DNA from 4 places in the Sodalis praecaptivus genome. Region 1 is predicted to be linked to each of the others. Evidence: riboswitches for the same ligand, from Rfam matches in the RefSeq annotation. Region 1 holds a riboswitch; each other region holds the start of a gene.

Region 1 (4,812 bases):
AGGCAGCGGCGAATTCCGCCTGCGCGCCGCCGATGCCGCCACCTCGATGCGCAGTTGCGCCGGCGGCATCCTGATGGGTTTCGGCGCGACAGCCGCCGGCGGGTGTTCCATCGGCAACGGCCTGGTGATGACCGCCATGCTGACCTGGCAGGGCTGGGTCGGGTTGGCCTTTATGATTTTGGGCGTCTGGACGGCGTCATGGTATCTGTTCGTACGCCCGCGGCGCCGGGCGGCGTTGCGCGCGGCATCAGCCTAATACAGGTAATAAGGAAACGTAATGATTAAGAAACTTGATGTTATCAGCCAGGTGTGTCCTTTCCCGCTTATCGAAGCGCAGTCCGCGATGGCGGCGTTACAGGCCGGCGACGAGTTGGTTATTGACTTCGACTGCACGCAGGCGACGGAAAGTCTGCCCCAATGGGCGGCGGAACAGGGGCATCTCGTTACCGATTACCAGCAGGTGGGAGCCGCACAGTGGAGCATCACGCTTAAAAAAGCCTGAGGCGGCACCCGGGGAATAGCGCAGACGGCGCATCGCCAAAGCCCTTGATGGCGGCACTGGCCGCCATCAAGGGCGCGTGGATGCGGCGTTTCGACGCGATGAAGCCGGCGGCTGGCGGTGGTGCATCAGATAGTATTCGCCGTTCTCCGCCAAACCGGTAGTAATGACGCGCCAGCCGTTATGCAGATAGAAACGCAGCGCGCGTTGATTGAGCATGAGGCACTTCAGCGCCATCGTGCCCCGGCATAAGGGATAGCAGGCGTCCAGCAGGGCGGTCCCCACCTTTTGCCGCTGCCACTGGGGAGCAATGAACAGGTTATGCAAAAAACGGTCTTGCACCGAGAGCGAAGCAAAGCCGGCGATAGCCTGGTCGATTTCCGCCACCAGGATCTTTTCCCCAAGCGTGACCGCGTCAAAATCCTCCAACTGCCAGTGGCGGTCGTCCAGCCACAGCCAGTTTGCTTTGCGTGAGGCGAGAAACAGCGTGCGCAAAAAGGGGCGGTCCGCTTCCTGATAATTTCTGACGGTAATGTCGCCGCTGTTGCTGTTCATTGCATGTCCTGCTGGCCGGGGAACCCAAAGATGTGTGAGAGTTAATTATAGTACATGTTATTTAATGTTCAGGCTAATCAAAGCAACCGCAACGGATTGATTTGTGCGGCCCGATACTGTGACGGATAATTATAAACACCTCTGTTAGTGGTTGCTTCCATTGTGGGCTTCTTATACTATCCAATAATCATAAAGTAAAATAACTGCAGCGCCGGATTTCCATCATCGGTGCGATTATTCCGTTCATTCAAATAAATATAACAGGTAGAGATAATGGGTGACCCAAGCGATAAGGATTATATGCTATTCAACAACCAGATGAAGAAAAATATTAAACTTTATCTTTCACATATATTTAACGATTCCGATGTTTTCACTTTCGCCTACTTCATGATGAATAAGGACGAAGGACACCCTGCCTATATGATATCCGATTACCCGGCGGGCTGGCTGAATCAATATCGTAATTATGGTTTTCAAAAAATTGACCCGGTAATGCTGATCGCCTGCCGTAAATTTACGCCTTTTAGCTGGCAAAATAATCCCAATCTGCCGGACCAAAACTTTTATAAGATGTCTAGCGATTACGCCCTTGACAATGGTTATACCTTCACGCTGCATGATCCTGACAACAATCTGGCGACGCTAACAATAATTCAGATGAAGCAAGGTGCTGATTTTTATGATGTCATAGAGCGTGAAAAAGATAAATTTCAGATGTTGCTCATCACCACCCATGAAAAAGTCATCCGCTTTTTCGACGCACGTAAGGAACAGGTGACCCAGGGGACTGAACCAGAACCCTGCCGGCTATCGCCGCGAGAAAAAGAGGTGTTGTTCTGGGCAAGCGTGGGTAAAACCTATAATGAAATCTCCACTATCCTGTCTATCCGCGAGGGGACCGTTAAATTTCATATTCGCAATATTATCAATAAACTCGGTGTGGCGAACGCAAAACACGCTATCACGCGCGCAATGGAACTGAAACTGTTAAGTTAGTCGTCTAGAAGATTTCCTTCTCAATTCAACGATACCATTGAGACCCTACTAATTAATCCATTTTTTTTATTTAATCTGTATAACCTACTTTGCGGTGGAGGATGTCGATTCCATTCCTTTAGTTCCCACACCATTTGTGTCTTTGTTCTCCCAGCGCTTGGACGTCATTAAAAGACTCGAGCTAATAACCCCCCGTCGGGTAAACCTGGAAAATAAAGAGGTAAATTAACGCGCCGTGCTGGCCCGGGGCATCGCTGTCGGGCACGCGGCAACGGTGAAACGCGTGATCGGGACCGAAAGCGCGGTGGTTCCGTTGGTTGACGCGTTTGTCAGACGCTAGAGCGTAAATGGATTGTATTCCGCCGGGCCATTGGGCTATCATGCCCGAAGGAAGATATCGCCGTTTATCCCTAAAAATGCTGTTTTATCAATGACTCGGGGTGCCTCGACCGCCAGGTTAAGGCTGAGAAATACCCGTATTACCTGAACTGGATCATACCAGCGTAGGGAAGTCACGGTATCCATTCACCCGCGGAACCGCCTTCTTGATCGCCGGTGGGAGAATGAGAACCATGCAACCCTCCGAATTACCGGGCGCAATTGCCGCCCAGACCCTGCTGCAACTGCGCCAGCAGGCGCCGCTGGTGCACTGCCTCACCAATGACGTGGTGCAAACCATCACCGCCAACACGCTGCTGGCTTTGGGCGCTTCCCCCGCTATGGTGGTGGAGCCGGAAGAGGCCGCGCAATTCAGCGCCATCGCAGATGCCTTATTGATTAATATCGGCACGCTATGCCAGCAGCGCGCCGCGGCCATGCTAGCGGCGATCGCCGCCGCCAGGACGGCGGGTACGCCTTGGGTTCTGGATCCCGTCGGCGTCGGCGCGCTGGATTACCGCAGTCATTTCGCCCGGCATCTATTGACCCTGCAACCGGCGGCGGTGCGCGGTAACGCCTCGGAAATTTTAGCGCTGGCCGGCATTGCCCCTGCCGGCCGCGGCGTTGACAGCGGCGATGATTCCCTGCAAGCGCTGCCCGCCGCACGGGCGCTGGCCAAGGATTGCGGCGCGGTGGTAGCGGTAACCGGCGCGGTAGACGTGATTACCGACGGTATTCGCGTCTGGCAGGTCGATGACGGCCATCCGTTAATGACGCGCGTGACCGGTACCGGTTGCGCATTGTCGGCGGTGGTGGCCGCCTGCACGGCCTTGCCGGGCGAGCGGCTGGACAATGTCGCCGGCGCCTGCCGGCTGATGGCCCGTGCCGGCCGTCTGACCGCCGCCTGGGCAGCGGGGCCTGGCAGCTTTTCCAGCGGCATGCTCGATGAGTTGTATCGTCTGTGCGCGGAGGATGTGCAATGAGTCGAATTTACTATGCGCTGTCCATCGCCGGCACCGATCCCAGCGGCGGGGCCGGTATCCAGGCCGATTTGAAAACCTTTTCCGCGCTCGGCGCCTATGGCACTACGGTTGTGACCTCGCTGGTGGCGCAAAACACGCGCGGCGTACAGTCGGTCTATCCCATTGATGCGGCGTTTGTGGCGGAGCAGATGGAGTCGGTGCTGAGCGACGTGCGTATCGATAGCGCCAAAATCGGTATGCTCGGACAAGCATCGGTTATCCGCGCGGTGGCGGCCAAGCTGCAAAAATACCCCATTCCCTGGCTGGTACTCGATACGGTCATGGTTGCGAAAAGCGGCGATGCGCTGTTGGATGAGGACGCGGTCACCAGCCTGCGGGATATTTTGTTGCCGTTAGCGTCAATTATTACCCCCAATCTGCCCGAGGCGGCGGTCCTGCTCGGCTGTGCGCCGGCGGTGGATGAGCATCAAATGCGTCAGCAGGGCCGCGCGCTTCTGGCGTTGGGGTGTCAGGCGGTGGTGATGAAAGGCGGCCATTTGGCCGGCGGCGCGAGCCCGGACTGGCTGATAAGCCCGGAGTATGAGCTGCGCTTCGACAGCGCGCGGGTCGCCACACGCCACACCCACGGCACCGGCTGCACGCTGTCAGCCGCGCTGGCCGCGCTGCGCCCGCGTTATGATGATTGGCCGCAAACCCTGCGGGCGGCCAAAGCGTGGCTGCAGCAGGCGCTGCTGCATGCCGATGATTTACGCGTGGGGCAGGGTATCGGACCGGTCCATCATTTCCATGAGTGGTGGTGATACCCCTTCAAGAATGCCGGCGGCGTAGGTGAGCAGGTCATGCGCCAGCTGCAAATGCCGCGCATCGAACGCGTTAAGCATGAAACTGGTCTCGGCGCGCTGCGGCCGGATCAGCAAGGCGGGACGCGATTGTGCCTGCGCGTTTGCTTCCGCCTGAGCGGTACTGGCGGCCAGGGTATAAATATAGCCCGGCTGGATCTGGTTTTGCGCATCGCGCCAAAGCAGTTGCAGCGCCGGCACCGCGCCCTGTCGACGGCTGATAAAGACATTGCCTGCCCAAAAACCGGTGAAGTCTCCATCCTGCTGTAGGCGCTTGTCGTCGAAACGGGAGGAGTCGACCCACTGAGCGAGGGCATCGGCGCTGAGGCTGTCCATGAGGGTCCGCCAGAGCGGTTGATCATTTTCCAACTGGTAACACGCCATTCCGACGTAGTCGTTGAGCGCCTGCCATTCCTGCTCCAGCCGCTGTTTTAACGCTTTATCCGTCAACTGGGAATATTGCACCAGCGGGCTTTGCCGCTCGCCCAGTTGGCCATAGGTAATCAGGGCCATGGTACGAGGCCTGCGGCGCAGCGACATCCACAGTAAAAATTTGGGG
Region 2 (4,812 bases), 1.4 Mb from region 1:
AAGCGGGGTGTCGATAAGCGTCCCGACGCGCACCAACGGCAGCCCCTGATCGGCAAAAAAATGCAGCTGCGGCTGATAGGTAATGGCCAGATCCGCTTGCTTGGCGGCCACCAGCCGCGGCGGCAGTGACGGGTCCGACGGCGGCACCAGCGTAACGTCCAAATCCGCCGCCCGGAAGGCGCCTATCTGCTGAGCCACGATAATCGGTGCGTGATCGGGGTTGATATGCCAATCCAGCACCAGCGTAATTTTATCCGCGGCGCCGGCGTAGCCGGCGGCGGCCAGGAGAAGAGCGGCAATACTCTGTTTTATCATTGTCGTTACCCATTAAAAAAACGCATCAGGCGCCGTTTTCCGGCGTCCAGAAAATAAGGCGCCGAATCAGCGCATCCACTACCGTCCATAACAACAGCGTCATTACCACCAGAATCAGCAGGGCGGCGAAACACATATCGGCCTGCATGCGCGCATTGGCGTTAAGCATCACATACCCCAGTCCTTCGGCCGAGCCGACCCACTCACCGATAATGGCGCCGATAGGGGCGACGGCGGCCGCCATGCGCAACCCGGAACCGAATGCCGGCAGCGCGGCCATCAATCTGACATGGCGCAGTTGCGCATAGGACGACGCGCGCAGGGTGCGCGCCAAATCCAGATAGTCGTTATCTACCCGGCGCAGCCCGTCGAAAAAGGCCGACACGACCGGGAAAAAGATGATAAGCACCGCCATCGCCACTTTGGCGCTCATGCCGTAGCCGAACCACAGCACCAGCAGCGGCGCCAGCGCGAAAACCGGTATCGCCTGGCTGGTGAGCACCACCGGCATTAACCAACGCTGCAATCGGGGGAAATAAACCATCCCCAGCGCCAGCAGCCCGCCCAAAACCACCCCGATCAGTAGACCGCCCATCATTTCCAGCGCGGTGATAGCACCGTGATGCGCCAGTAGAAGGCGGCCGCGCCACAGCGCAGTGGCCACGGCCGTCGGCGAGGGTAGGAGGAAGGCGGGGATGCCCGTCAGGGTAATCAGCCACCATAGCAACAGCAGACCGGCGGTCACCGTCAGGCCTTGCCGCCAGCGCGCGCCCGGCACATCCATCGCCGCTATCATTCCGCGCTCCCCAGTAGTTGGCGCAACAGCGCGCCCTGGCTTTGCTGCACGGCGGGATCATCCGGCGCCCGCGGCGGCTCGCCGGCAAGGTCCAGGCCGGTGAGAAACCGCGCGGGTTGCCCGGCGAGGACCCACAACCGATGGCTCAGGCGGCACGCCTCGAGGGGATCGTGGGTGATAAGCATCACGGTATGCGCGCTAAGCAACCGTGCCGACAGCGCCTGGATCTTGGCGCGGGTCAGGGTGTCGAGGGCAGAGAACGGCTCGTCCATCAGTACCACGGGCTGACGTTCGTAGAGCGTTCGGGCCAGGGCGGCGCGCTGCCGCATACCGCCGGAAAGCGCGGCGGGCAGGCACGCGCCGACGCCGTCCAGGCCGACCTCGGCCAGTAAGTAGTCGGCCCAGTCGCTCTCGGCTTTCTCTCTGCGCAAACGCGCGCCGAGGGTAATATTTTGTTTCACCGTCAACCACGGATAGAGCAGGTCTTTTTGCCCCATATAGGCAATCCGACCGGCGAGGGGCAGGCCATCGCTGCCGCTGACGGTACCGGCGTCCGCCGGCGTCAGACCGGCGATGATCTTCAGCAGGCTGGTTTTACCCACGCCGCTCGCGCCCAGCACCGCAGCGCATTGGCCGCCGTCGAGGGTAAAATTCAGTTTGTCGAACAGGACCCGATTATTCAGGCGCAGCGTCAGGTCACGCACCACAATCCCGATTGCCGCGGGGGGCGCGGGCGTCGCGGCAGCGATCATACGGCTATTACCGTGGGGTGGGGCGTCAACCCCATTTGCCAGAAAGCGCTTTCCAGCCGGGTGGCGGTGGTGAAAATGGCGGACAGCGCGTCAAAACGCTGTTCGGCGCCGCGCGCCAGGCCTACGCGCTCTAATTGATCGATGGCGGCCCGCGCGCCGCTCAGATAGTCGCCGTCAGAGTAATTCTGGATCCATTCAGCATAGGGATTGCCCGCCAGAACCGTGGCCGGATCATCCCGTAGGCGCTGGCCGATTTCGGCATAGCCCGCGACGCAGGGAATCAACGCGACCAGCAAGTCAAGGACATCGCCGGACTGGCCGATATCCAGCACATAGCGGGTATAGGTCAATGTCTCGCTGGCTTCGGGCTCTTTAGCCATCTCCTCCTCGCGCAGCCCCCATTGCGCGCAATAGGCCACATGCATCGGCAATTCTTTCACGATAGCCTCCAGGGAAACTACCGCGGCGCGGATCTCCGGCAGCGTACGCAATTTGTAGGCCAACAGGGCGTAAGCCCGGGCGAAATGAATAAGAAAGAGATAGTCTTGCACCAGATAGCGGCGAAAAGCGCCGTCCGGCAGCGTACCCGCCGCCAGTTGGCGGACAAAATCGTGATGAATATAAGCCTGCCAGTGATGGCCTGCTTCTTGTTTTAAGCGTCCGTACAGACCGTGCTCGAAAGCGGTTCGATTCATGGCGAGCATTCCTTTATGAAAGACAGCCGCGGCCCGGCAGGGCGATAGGCGCACCCTTGCAGGAGACCTTAGGACAGAAGGAGTAGGCAGGGCACGTCATGGCGTGCCGGGAGGCGGAGAGCGAGCATGCGCGCAAAGCGACAGCGGCGTTGGTGCCAGGCCGGCGCGGCGCCAGAACGCCGTGCGGTTTTCCCGCAAGGGCCAGCGGCAGCCAGGGCGGCGAACGACGGACGATGACGGCCTGCGCTGATCGGGGCGATGAACGACGGGCTGAGTCGGCCAGCGGCAGCCAGGGCGGCGAACGACGGACGATGACGGCCTGCGCTAATCGGGGCGATGAACGACGGGCTGTGTCGGCCAGCGGCAGCCAGAGCGAATAACGGCGGACGATGTCACGGACAGGGGGAAAATGCATGGGACCTCCAATCAGGGTGCGGAGATCCGGGTACGCTAAGGTAAATAGGCAACAGGCTATTGCCGACCGTCCCTTCGCTGGCATGACCCAGATCAGGTTCAAAGGGTTCGGCGACAGCCATCTCAGTCCAGACAGGACACCCCTCGGATACGCTAGTTATACGGGATTCGTTTTTTTATTTCAATCCTTACCGGCGCATCGGACGGCTGCGCGGACCACGACGCGCGCGGGCCGCGGAGGCCTACCCGTGGTCCGTCGGTCGCGGCAAAGGGCAGAACAAGAGAGGCATATTAGTCAGGACGCGATGACAGCGCGTCAAGCGGCGCAGTGGCGGACGGTGCGCTCTGGAGCCTGCCCGGCGTCCAGCCGAGTTCCAGTGAGATTTTATGGGCGGTTTCCATTACCAGGCCGGCCAGCCCCTCCAGTCGAGGCAGAGGAAGGCGATCCGCAGGCCCGGAGACGCTGACCGCGGCGAATACCTGGCCATTGGCGCCGCGCACGGGGGCGCCGACGCAGTGAACGTTCAGCTCATTTTCTTGCAGATCAAAAGCATAGCCCCGCTCGCGGGTAAGCCGCAGCTCTGCAAGCAGGGCATCGCCGTCGGTCAAGGTGTGCGGCGTGCGCTCAATCAGCGTGTCGCTGATGATTTTATTGATAAGCGTAGGGGGTTGCCAGGCAAGGAACGCTTTGCCCACGCTGGTGCAATGCACCAGCGCCGCTTCGATACGGGTTATCATGGTGTTGCCGCTGCTGTTCATCGCCTGGCGCTCAACATAGGCCATTTGTGCGCCGTCAAATATGCATAGATGGGTGTTTTCACCGGTAATCAACTGCAACTGGGTGGCGTACGGCCGCGCGTGGCTATCAAGGTCGAGATTATGCAGCACCAGACTGCCCAACTGGAATAATTTCATGCCCAGCTTATAGGTGTCGCGTTTACCGTTTTGCTCCAACAGGCCGATGTCGCGCAGAGAGGAGACCAGACGATGGGTGGTGGCGCGCGGCAGCCCGGTGCGTCCGGCGATTTCGGCCGGCGTCAGGTTCGCATCCCGCTGAGAGAAGCATTCCAATATTTGCAGCACCTTGGTCAGGCTTTTGATTGACGCCTGATTGGTTGTTTCACTATTGGCGCTGTTGTTCATACCCACCCCATCAATGACCCGTCAGACAATCCGGACGGCCTCAGGCCGCCCTTAACCTTGACGCCGACGACCCCGGCGCCGCCCCGTGCGCGGGGGGTCACGGCATAGGCCGTTTTGCACCAACGCCGGCGATAATGTCGAGTATATCTCGAATAGTGGGATTTTTGCATCGCTTAACCTTCCCTATACCAAAAAGCGTCAGACGTCGCGCCCCGCAAGGCGCCGGCATACGCCTGAACGACGCCGGCCGGCGCCGTCGTTGGTTACCGTCACTCACCCGGCGTCAATACCGCTGCACCGGGATGGCGGCCTCCTGGCGCAGCGCTGCGGGCAGCAGCGCATCCGGGAAATCCTGATAGCACACCGGCCGCAGGAAACGGGCAATGGCGCCGGCGCCGACCGACGTCGAGCGCGCGTCGCTGGTGGCTGGAAACGGACCGCCGTGAACCATGGCATAGCCAACGTCCACCCCGGTGGGAAAACCATTGACCAATAGGCGGCCAGCGCGACGCTCAAGCGTTGGCAGCAGCGTCTGGGCGAGCGGATGGTCGGCCTCGTCCACATGCAGGGTCAAGGTCAACTGCCCCTCCAGCGCGCGGATGGCCTGCTGTAATTGCGCGTCATCGTCAAAGCCCACCACCAGCGACGTGGGGCCGAACACTTCTTCGCTCAACCGAGGCTCGGCAAGAAAGTGCGC
Region 3 (4,812 bases), 1.5 Mb from region 1:
GAAACGGCCAGGGCTGGGAGGTCACGTAACGCACATTTTTCACCTGCACCTGCGTTTCCTCCATCACTTCACGCGCGACGCATTGCTCCAGCGTTTCGCCCACTTCAACAAAGCCGGCCAGCACGGTATAAATGTCTCCGCGATGGCGGCTGTGGCGCGCCAGCAAAATCTGGTCATCGCGGCGGATGGCCACGATAATGCAGGGGGCGATTTGCGGGTAATAACGTTCGTGGCAGTGATCGCATAGGCAGGCCCATTCCGTTTTGCTCAAGCGCATCCGGTGGCCGCAATAACCGCAATGACGATGCGAACGGAAGAACTCCGCAAGCTGCACGCCCCGCCCGGCCAGTTGGAACAGGCCCGGCTCGGCATCCAGCATTTGCCGCACCGATCCCATGTCCCGCGGCATCGTTTGGCGCACCAGCCAGACCGGATCCCCCGCCCATTCGCCGATGGGCAGCGCCAGCATGCCGGTCAGTCCCGCATCCGCCGCGCTGCCGAAAGGCAGTTCCCCCTGCGGCAGCCAGAGTTTGGCCTCTTGGCTGACCACCCACCAGCCCCGTTCATACCCGCTAAGTTCGTGTTCCATTTTAGTTGCACTACCTCTTATTCACTGGCAAGCTAGAAAACCTTAACGTTTTACTCGCTTTTATTTATCCGTCACGCAGCGTTATTTTTATCACTTCGGAGTCAATCATGCTAAACCAGTTGGAAAATCTGGCGAAATGCGTTGCTGGCAATAATGAATTTATTGATCAGTGGTTACAGGCCCGCAAGGGACTTTTGGTGGCGTACTACCATTTGATCGGCTTAAAGCCCAACAAAGAAAAGCATACTCCCCTGGACGAAGAAGCGCTGGACGCCTTTTGCCATCAGTTGGTGGATTATCTCTCCGCCGGTCATTTCCACGTTTACGATCGTATCGTGCCGGAAGGGGAAACGACGTCCGCACTGATTTACAGCGCTCTACAGGAAAACACGCAGCAGATCATGGCGCTTTACGACAGTCACCTTGAAAGCGCTATCGACCACGACAACTATCTGGCGTTTCAGGAAGCGTTGTCGGGCGTGGGTGAAGCGTTGGCGAACCGTTTCATCCTTGAGGATAAACTGATTCAGCAGGCGCTGGAGTACAGTGTGCAGGCCGCATCGGCCCTCCCTGCCGCCAATAGCGCCGATATGGCCCGCCCGGCCTGAATCTCCCCGGTAACGGTCAGCGCCGACGTTGCCATTTAGTGCCAAGAAATTGTAGTCTGTAGCGGTCCGCCTGGCGGACCATCATCTTGTCGGAGTGCCCAGCGCGTATGTTACGCCGGGCTGAGACCGTTCATTCGGGATCCGCGGAACCTGATCAGGTTAAAACCTGCGAAGGGAACAAGAGTAATTCATTCTGTCTGGCGTCATTGCCCCTCATCACGGCCGCGGCGCCATTCATTACTCCCCGCAACGCTCCTGACAAGCAACTCCCGGTAATTTTATTGAGGAACTTGCTATGTCATCATCTGCTCCTCCCGTTTCACGCCGCACCAGCCGCGCGCAGGCGCAGGCGTTTATTGATACCCTTAAAGGCACCGATTTCCCCCGCTCCCGCCGCATCTATTTGCAAGGACAGCACCCGTCAGTTCGCGTGCCGATGCGCGAAATCCAGCTCAGCCCCACCCTCATCGGCGGCCACGGCGCTGAGGCGCAGTATGAGGATAACGAGCCGGTGCCGGTCTACGATACCGCCGGTCCCTACGGCGATCCGACGGTACCCATTGACGTTCGCGTCGGGCTGGCGCCGCTGCGCGCGCAATGGATCGCGGCGCGCCAGGACAGCGAACCGGTGACGACGCTCAGCTCCGGCTACAGCTGCGCGCGCCGCGCCGACGCCGGACTGGCCCACTTGCGCTTCGCCGCACCGCCCACGCCGCGGCGCGCCCTGACAGGCCGCTGCGTTACCCAAATGCACTACGCTCGCGCCGGCATCATTACGCCGGAAATGGAGTTTATCGCGCTGCGGGAAAATATGGGCCGGGAACGCATCCGCGGCGATACCCTGCGTCAGCAGCACCCCGGGCAAGCGTTCGGCGCGGCGCTGCCGGAAAATATTAGCCCGGAGTTCGTGCGCCAGGAGGTGGCCGCCGGCCGCGCCATCATTCCCGCCAACATCAATCACCCCGAAGCGGAGCCGATGATTATCGGCCGCCACTTTTTGGTCAAGGTCAACGCCAACATCGGCAACTCGGCGGTCACCTCCTCGATTGAGGAAGAGGTGGAAAAGCTGGTGTGGGCCACCCGCTGGGGCGCAGATACGGTGATGGATCTCTCCACCGGTCGCTATATTCATGAAACCCGTGAATGGATTTTGCGCAATAGCCCGGTGCCTATCGGCACCGTCCCGCTGTATCAGGCGCTGGAGAAAGTCCACGGCGTGGCGGAGAACCTCACTTGGGCTATCTTCCGCGATACGCTGCTGGAGCAAGCGGAACAGGGTGTAGATTATTTCACCCTGCACGCGGGCGTGCTGCTGCGCTACGTGCCGATGACCGCGCGACGTCTGACCGGCATCGTTTCGCGCGGCGGCTCCATCATGGCCAAATGGTGCCTGTCGCACCATCAGGAAAATTTTCTTTACGCGCATTTCCGCGAAATATGCCAAATTTGCGCCGCCTATGACGTGGCGTTGTCGCTGGGCGACGGGCTACGTCCGGGGTCGATTCAAGACGCCAACGATGAGGCGCAGTTCGCCGAGCTTTATACGCTGGGCGAGCTGACCAACATCGCGTGGGAATACGATGTGCAGGTCATGATCGAGGGGCCGGGACATGTACCGATGCAGATGATCCGGCGCAATATGACCGAACAGCTGACGCATTGTCATGAAGCGCCTTTCTATACCTTGGGGCCGCTCACCACCGATATCGCGCCCGGTTACGACCATATCACATCCGGTATCGGCGCCGCGCTTATCGGCTGGTACGGTTGCGCGATGCTCTGCTACGTCACGCCGAAAGAGCATCTCGGGCTACCCAATAAAGAAGACGTCAAACAGGGGTTGATTACCTATAAAATCGCCGCCCACGCCGCCGATCTCGCCAAAGGGCACCCCGGCGCGCAAATCCGCGATAACGCGATGTCGAAAGCGCGTTTCGAGTTTCGCTGGGAAGACCAGTTCAACCTGGCGCTGGATCCCGACACCGCCCGCGCCTATCACGACGAAACGCTGCCGCAGGCGTCGGGTAAAGTGGCGCATTTCTGCTCCATGTGCGGCCCGAAATTCTGTTCGATGAAAATATCCCGCGAGGTGCGCGACTTCGCGGACGCTCAAGCGGCGCAGGCCAAAGCGGCAGGAATGGCCGGCATGGCTTCGGCGTTTCGCGAACGCGGCGGCGATATCTATCTGCCGTCTGCCGATAGCGAGGTGAGCGATGAAGACTAAAGCACCCTTTGCGCCGGTACCGCACCGTCTCGGCCTCTATCCGGTAGTGGATTCGCTGGCCTGGCTGGTGCGCATGCTGGATGCCGGCGTGACCACGGTACAATTGCGCATCAAAGACCGCAGCGAAACGCAGGTGGCGGCGGATGTCGAAGCGGCGGTCCTGCTGGGCCGCCGTTATGACGCCCGGGTGTTTATCAACGATTACTGGCGGCTGGCTATCCACTATGGCGCCTACGGTGTGCATCTGGGTCAGGAGGATATGGTTAGCGCCGACGCCGACGCCCTACGCGCCGCCGGCCTGCGGCTGGGTCTGTCCACCCACGACGAAACGGAGCTGGCGCGTGCGCTGGCCTGGCAGCCCTCCTATATCGCCCTTGGTCACATCTTTCCCACCGCCACGAAAGTGATGCCGTCCCGCCCTCAAGGGCTGGAGACGCTGCGGCGCCTGGTCGCCGAGCTGCCGCCTATCCCCACCGTGGCCATTGGGGGAATCGGTCGCGAACAGGTGGAGGCGGTATTGGCGTGCGGCGTGGGCAGCGTCGCGGTGGTCAGCGCCATCACCCGCGCGCCGGACTGGCGCCAGGCGACCTCCGCCTTACAGTCGATAATAGCGGCATGGGAGCGTCGCCATGACCAATGAACCCCGACGCACCACGGCCGACGCCGACCGCTTGCCCGAGGCTAAGGGCGGCCGTTCGTCAGAGACGTTAGACGATCAGGCTTTTATGCGCTACAGCCGCCAGCTGTTGTTGCAAGATATCGGCGTAGAGGGCCAGCAACGGCTACAGGCGGCAACGGTGCTGCTGGCGGGGCTGGGCGGACTGGGTTCGCCGGCCGCCCTGTATTTGGCGGCGGCCGGTGTCGGCACGCTGCTGCTGGCGGATGACGATGCGCTGCACATTACCAATTTACAGCGGCAAATCCTCTATCGCACCGCCGATCTCGGCCGGTCGAAAGCGGAACTGGCGCAGCGCGAACTGACGGCGCTCAATCCCGGCGGCCGCTACCTGCCCCTTACGCGGCGGCTGGCGGGCGACTGGCTTGACGAGCAGGTTGCGCGCGCCGATTTGGTACTGGATTGTAGCGATAACATGGCGACCCGCCACGCCATCAATGCCGCCTGTGTGCGGCGAGGGCTCCCCCTGATTAGCGCCAGCGCGGTCGGTTTCGACGGCCAATTGTTGATAGTGCGCCCGCCGTGGCGCGAAGGTTGCTATGCCTGCCTGTTTCCCGAGAAAGAGGAGGTACAGCGCAACTGCCGCACCGCCGGCGTGCTGGGTCCGGTGGTTGGCATGATGGGCACGCTGCAGGCGCTCGAGGCAATTAAGCTTCTCTGCGGCCTCCACGGCGATAGCCCCGATCAATTGCGGCTGTTCGACGGCAAAACCCTG
Region 4 (4,812 bases), 2.2 Mb from region 1:
ACTGGCGTTACAGCTCAACTGCTCGCGCCGCCACGTCCGATCGCTACTGAAAAGCATGCAGCACATGGGCTGGCTCAGTTGGCATTCCCAGCCCGGGCGCAGTAAACGCTCGCGGCTGGACTTTCATTATACCGGTCTCGGGCTCCAGCAGCAGCGCGCCAGCGAACTCCTCGAGCAAGATCGCATTGATCAGTTGGTGCAGTTGGTGGGGGATCGCGAGAGCCTCAGAAGCATGCTGCTTTCCCACCTGGGCCGCGGTTTCCGTCAAGGGAAACATATCCTGCGGGTGCTTTACTACCGTCCGCTGAGCAATCTGTTACCCGGTACGCCGCTGCGGCGCTCGGACAATCATATTGTCCGGCAGATCTTCAGCGGCCTGACGCGTATAAATGAGGAAAATGGGGAACTCGAGGCGGATCTGGCCCATCACTGGCAGGCGCTGGCCCCCGATCATTGGCGTTTTTATCTGCGTCCAGCGGTGCGTTTTCACCACGGCCGGGAGATGACCGTCGACGATGTCATCCAGTCGCTGTCGCGCCTGACCGGCAACCCGCTATTTGCCTCGATCCTGTCTTTGCACTCCCCCGCGCCCCATACGCTGGATATTAAACTCGCCGGGCGCGACGATTGGCTGCCCTGGCTGCTGGCGAGCGTATCGGCGATGATCCTGCCCGCCGAATGGCGTACTCTGCCGGATTTCGCCCGCCGGCCCGTTGGCACCGGCCCCTATAGCGTGGTGCGCAACCACCCGAGCCAGCTGACCATCCGCGCGTTCGACGATTACTTCGGCTACCGGGCGCTGATTGATGAGGTCAATATCTGGGTGCTGCCGGAGCTGTCCCATGAGCTTAGCTATAGCGGCGTTCAGCTGCAAAACGTGGCTATGCCGCCGGGGGAAGACGGCAGCAGCGACGCCGCCGCGGAGATACGTCAGGAAGAGGGGTGCTACTTTTTACTTTACGACCAGCGCTCGCCGCTGATGCAACGCCCGGAAATACGCCGCTGGCTCTGCGACTACCTCAACCCGCTGGCGCTGCTGCCCTATACCCCGCCCGCAAGCCAACATTTCTGGTCGCCGGCCTACGGACTGTTGCCGCGCTGGCACCACCGCCGCCATGAACCGCCGGCGGCTAAACCACCAGAACTGACCCGACTGACCCTCACTCTATACCGCAACCATTCGGAATTCGACGTGCTTGCCGCCGCGCTGAGCGCGCTATTGGCGGCGCAGTCCATCCAGTTGGACATCAACGCGGTGGAATATGACCAATGGTACCGCGGCGACGCCACCGCGGATATTTGGCTAGGCAGCGCCAATTTCTCGCTGCCGCTGGCGTTTTCGCTGTTTGCCACCCTGTATGAAATACCGCTAGTGCATCGTTGCCTGCCGCCGACGCTTCACGACGCGGCCGAACGTTGGCGCCATCGTCAACTGCCGATGGCGGAGTGGTGCCGGTCGCTGGTTGACGAACATGGGTTTCATCCGCTGTACCACAACTGGCTCAGCCTGCAGGGCAGCCGTAGCATGCGCGGGATCCGGATGAACACCCTGGGCTGGTTCGATTTCAAATCGGCCTGGTTCGCGCCGCCGGCACCCTAGCTACGCGCAGGTTACCGGCACCCTGGTTATCGTTTCCCTTGTTTTCCGTATTTCCGGCGCCAATGGCGGGATTTACTGTTAACCCGACTCGTAAGCGTTTACAATCAATGCCGTTCTCAACGGGGTGCCCACTCCCGCCGCCCGCCGCGGCCGGGGTCAGCTGAGAGAAGACCCGTCGAACCTGATCCGGTTAATACCGGCGAAGGGATTTGAGAGTGCGCTTCTGCCTCAAAGACCTTTGCCACCCTTATCTCAGGAGTGCAAAGTGTTGAAAAAATGGTTGTTCTGTCTGTTACTGGCCGCCGCCGCGCCGGCGTGGGCCAAACCGACCCTGACGGTGTACACCTATGACTCGTTCTCTTCCGAATGGGGCCCGGGGCCGGCGATAAAAACGGCGTTTGAAAAAGAGTGCGGCTGCGAGCTGAAATTCGTCGCGCTGGAAGACGGGGTGGCGCTGCTGAACCGCTTACGCCTGGAAGGCAACAATAGCCGTGCTGACATCGTGCTGGGCCTGGATAACAACCTGCTGCAGGCGGCGCACGATACCGGCCTATTCGCCCCCCACCGAGTCGCTACCGACGCGCTTACGCTGCCCGGCGGCTGGCATGACGACACTTTCCTTCCCTACGACTACGGTTATTTCGCATTTGTCTATGACCAGACCAAACTTAAAAACCCGCCCCGCAGCCTGCATGAGCTGGTGGACGGCCCCGCATCATTAAAAATCATCTATGAAGATCCGCGCACCAGCACCCCTGGGCTGGGGCTGCTGCTGTGGGTGCAGAAAGTCTATGGCGACGGCGCGCGGGCGGCCTGGGAAAAACTGGCCGCGAAAACCGTTACCGTGACCAAAGGCTGGAGCGAAGCCTATGGCCTGTTCCTGAAAGGGGAAGCGGACATGGTGCTTAGCTACACCACCTCGCCGGCGTACCATATTATCGAAGAGAAGAAAAATCAGTACGCGGCGGCGGACTTCAGCGAAGGGCACTACCAGCAGGTGGAAGTGGCCGGGCAACTCGCGGCCAGCAAACAGCCGGCACTCGCCCATCGCTTTATGCAATTCATCCTCACGCCGGCGTTCCAGCAGGCCATTCCCACCGGCAACTGGATGTATCCGGTGACCCCTACCCCGCTGCCGGCCGGCTTCGCTGCCCCCGCGCAGCGGACATTGAGTTTCACCCCGCAACAGGTAGCCGCCGAGCGCGCCGGCTGGGTCAGCGCCTGGCAGCAGGCCGTCAGCCGCTAATGTCCGCCGCCCGCCGTCGCAGCGGCGCGCATGCGCCGTGGGCGCGAGGACGTTCGGCGCGGCGAATCCGGGGCGGCCCCATCGGCGAGCGCCCCGCCACCGCCCTTGCCGTGCCGATGACGGGCCGCAGCGCCGGCTTTCCCGGCTGGTTATGGCCCGGCGTCGCGGCGGCGTCGGTCATTGCCATTATCGCCATTGCCGCCTTCGGCGCGCTGTGGCGCCACGCGCCCGCGCATCCCTGGCGCCCGCTGCTGGCCGACAGCTATCTGTGGCATGTGGTGTCCTTTACCTTTATCCAGGCGCTGTTATCGGCGCTGTGCTCCACTTTGCCGGCCGTAGCGCTGGCCCGGGCCCTCTACCGCCGGCGGTTTCCCGGCCGCGCGCTGCTGCTGCGTTTTTGCGGTATGACGCTGGTGCTGCCGGTGCTCGTGGGCGTCTTTGGCATTATGAGCGTGTTTGGCCAGCAGGGCTGGCTGGCGCAGCTGTGCCGCTTGCTGCACGTGGAATATGGGTTTTCCCCCTATGGCCTAAGCGGTATCCTGCTGGCGCACGTCTTTTTCAACCTGCCGCTGGCGACGCGATTACTGTTGCAGGCGCTCGAGAGCATTCCCGTGGAGCAGCGGCAACTGGCGGCCCAGTTGGGTATGTCCGCCGGGCCGTTTTTCCGCCTGGTCGAATGGCCCTACTTACGCCGTCAGCTTTTGCCGGCGGCCGCGCTGATTTTCATGTTGTGTTTCGCCAGTTTCGCCACCGTGCTGGCGCTGGGCGGCGGCCCGCGGGCGACGACGATCGAGTTGGCAATTTATCAGGCCCTCAGCTATGACTTCGATGTCGGCCGCGCCGCCCTGCTGGCGCTCATACAAATGGTCTGCTGCCTTGGGCTGGTGATGCTGAGCCAGCGCCTGGCCGGGGCGCTGCCGGTAGGCCATAGCCAGCACGCTCGCTGGCGCGAACGCCAAACGGCGCCGGGCGGGATCCTGTGCGACGGCCTGATTATTCTGGCTGCGCTGCTGTTTCTGGTGCCGCCGCTGCTGGCGGTGGTCATTGGCGGCCTAAGCGGCAGCCTGCTGACGGTGTTAACGCAAACCGCGCTATGGCGGGCGGTGTTCACCTCGCTGTCTATTGCCCTGTGCGCCGGCCTGCTGTGTCTGCTGCTCACCGCTATGCTGCTTTGGAGCAGCCGCGAGTTGCGTCTGCGCCAGCGCCGCCTGGGCGCCCAGCTCTTGGATTTGAGCGGCATGGTGATCCTGGCGATGCCCGGCATCGTGCTGGCGACGGGTTTTTTTCTGCTGGCAATGGACAGCGGCGGACTGCCCGCGTCGCCCGCGCCGGTGGTTATCCTGGCGAATGCGCTGATGGCCATTCCTTATGCGCTGAAGGTATTGGAAAGTCCCATGCAGGACGTGGCCGACCGCTACCGTCAACTGTGTCTGGCGCTCGATCTCCGCGGCCTTAACCGGTTACGCCTGGTGGAGTGGCGCGCGCTGCGCCAGCCGGCAGGGCGGGCGCTGGCCTTCGCCAGCATCTTATCCCTGGGGGATTTTGGCGTGATTGCCCTGTTCGGCAGCGAGGATTTCCGTACCTTGCCGCTTTATCTCTATCAGCAGATAGGCGCCTATCGCAGCCAGGATGGTGCGGTGACTGCGCTGCTATTGCTGCTGCTCTGCCTGCTGCTGTTTAGCTTGTTTGAAACCTTGTCGGGGTCCCATGATAACGCTGGATAACGTGACCTGGCTTTACCGCCATTTACCCATGCGCTTCGATGTCCATCTCGACGCCGGCGAAAAGGTGGCGGTACTGGGCCCGAGCGGCGCCGGTAAAAGCACGCTGCTGAACGTGATCGCCGGCTTCCTGACGCCGCACAGCGGCAGTTTGTGGCTGGACGGCGTGCGCCATCACCAGACGCCGCCGGCACGGCGGCCGGTATCGATGCTGTTTCAGGAAAACAACCTGTTTGCGCACTTGA

Evidence for each region. A riboswitch is a leader RNA that binds a small molecule or an ion and turns the genes downstream of it on or off. The one in region 1 is predicted to bind thiamine pyrophosphate.
Region 2: another riboswitch for thiamine pyrophosphate. It lies ahead of SANT_RS12105 (TenA family protein); the one in region 1 lies ahead of thiM (hydroxyethylthiazole kinase).
Region 3: another riboswitch for thiamine pyrophosphate. It lies ahead of thiC (phosphomethylpyrimidine synthase ThiC); the one in region 1 lies ahead of thiM (hydroxyethylthiazole kinase).
Region 4: another riboswitch for thiamine pyrophosphate. It lies ahead of thiB (thiamine ABC transporter substrate binding subunit); the one in region 1 lies ahead of thiM (hydroxyethylthiazole kinase).

What each region holds. Positions count from the first base shown of each region.
Region 1 is NZ_CP006569.1:1,318,144-1,322,955, forward strand. It holds gene tsuA (thiosulfate utilization transporter TsuA/YeeE) at 1-256, shown strand, start outside; gene tsuB (thiosulfate utilization sulfurtransferase TsuB/YeeD) at 278-502, shown strand; gene SANT_RS05885 (GNAT family N-acetyltransferase) at 569-1,054, opposite strand; gene SANT_RS05890 (helix-turn-helix transcriptional regulator) at 1,328-2,053, shown strand; TPP riboswitch at 2,480-2,580, shown strand; gene thiM (hydroxyethylthiazole kinase) at 2,626-3,414, shown strand; gene thiD (bifunctional hydroxymethylpyrimidine kinase/phosphomethylpyrimidine kinase) at 3,411-4,214, shown strand; gene SANT_RS05905 (hypothetical protein) at 4,161-4,812, opposite strand, start outside.
Region 2 is NZ_CP006569.1:2,748,941-2,753,752, reverse strand. It holds gene SANT_RS12120 (ABC transporter substrate-binding protein) at 1-315, opposite strand, end outside; gene SANT_RS12115 (ABC transporter permease) at 341-1,111, opposite strand; gene SANT_RS12110 (ABC transporter ATP-binding protein) at 1,108-1,863, opposite strand; gene SANT_RS12105 (TenA family protein) at 1,860-2,558, opposite strand; TPP riboswitch at 3,026-3,127, opposite strand; gene SANT_RS12095 (IclR family transcriptional regulator) at 3,264-4,115, opposite strand; gene SANT_RS12090 (aldehyde dehydrogenase (NADP(+))) at 4,399-4,812, opposite strand, start outside.
Region 3 is NZ_CP006569.1:4,500,188-4,504,999, forward strand. It holds gene nudC (NAD(+) diphosphatase) at 1-589, opposite strand, end outside; gene SANT_RS19995 (Rsd/AlgQ family anti-sigma factor) at 697-1,197, shown strand; TPP riboswitch at 1,278-1,391, shown strand; gene thiC (phosphomethylpyrimidine synthase ThiC) at 1,493-3,421, shown strand; gene thiE (thiamine phosphate synthase) at 3,411-4,061, shown strand; gene SANT_RS20010 (HesA/MoeB/ThiF family protein) at 4,147-4,812, shown strand, end outside.
Region 4 is NZ_CP006569.1:3,860,825-3,865,636, forward strand. It holds gene sgrR (HTH-type transcriptional regulator SgrR) at 1-1,600, shown strand, start outside; TPP riboswitch at 1,711-1,826, shown strand; gene thiB (thiamine ABC transporter substrate binding subunit) at 1,869-2,846, shown strand; gene thiP (thiamine/thiamine pyrophosphate ABC transporter permease ThiP) at 2,963-4,570, shown strand; gene thiQ (thiamine ABC transporter ATP-binding protein ThiQ) at 4,554-4,812, shown strand, end outside.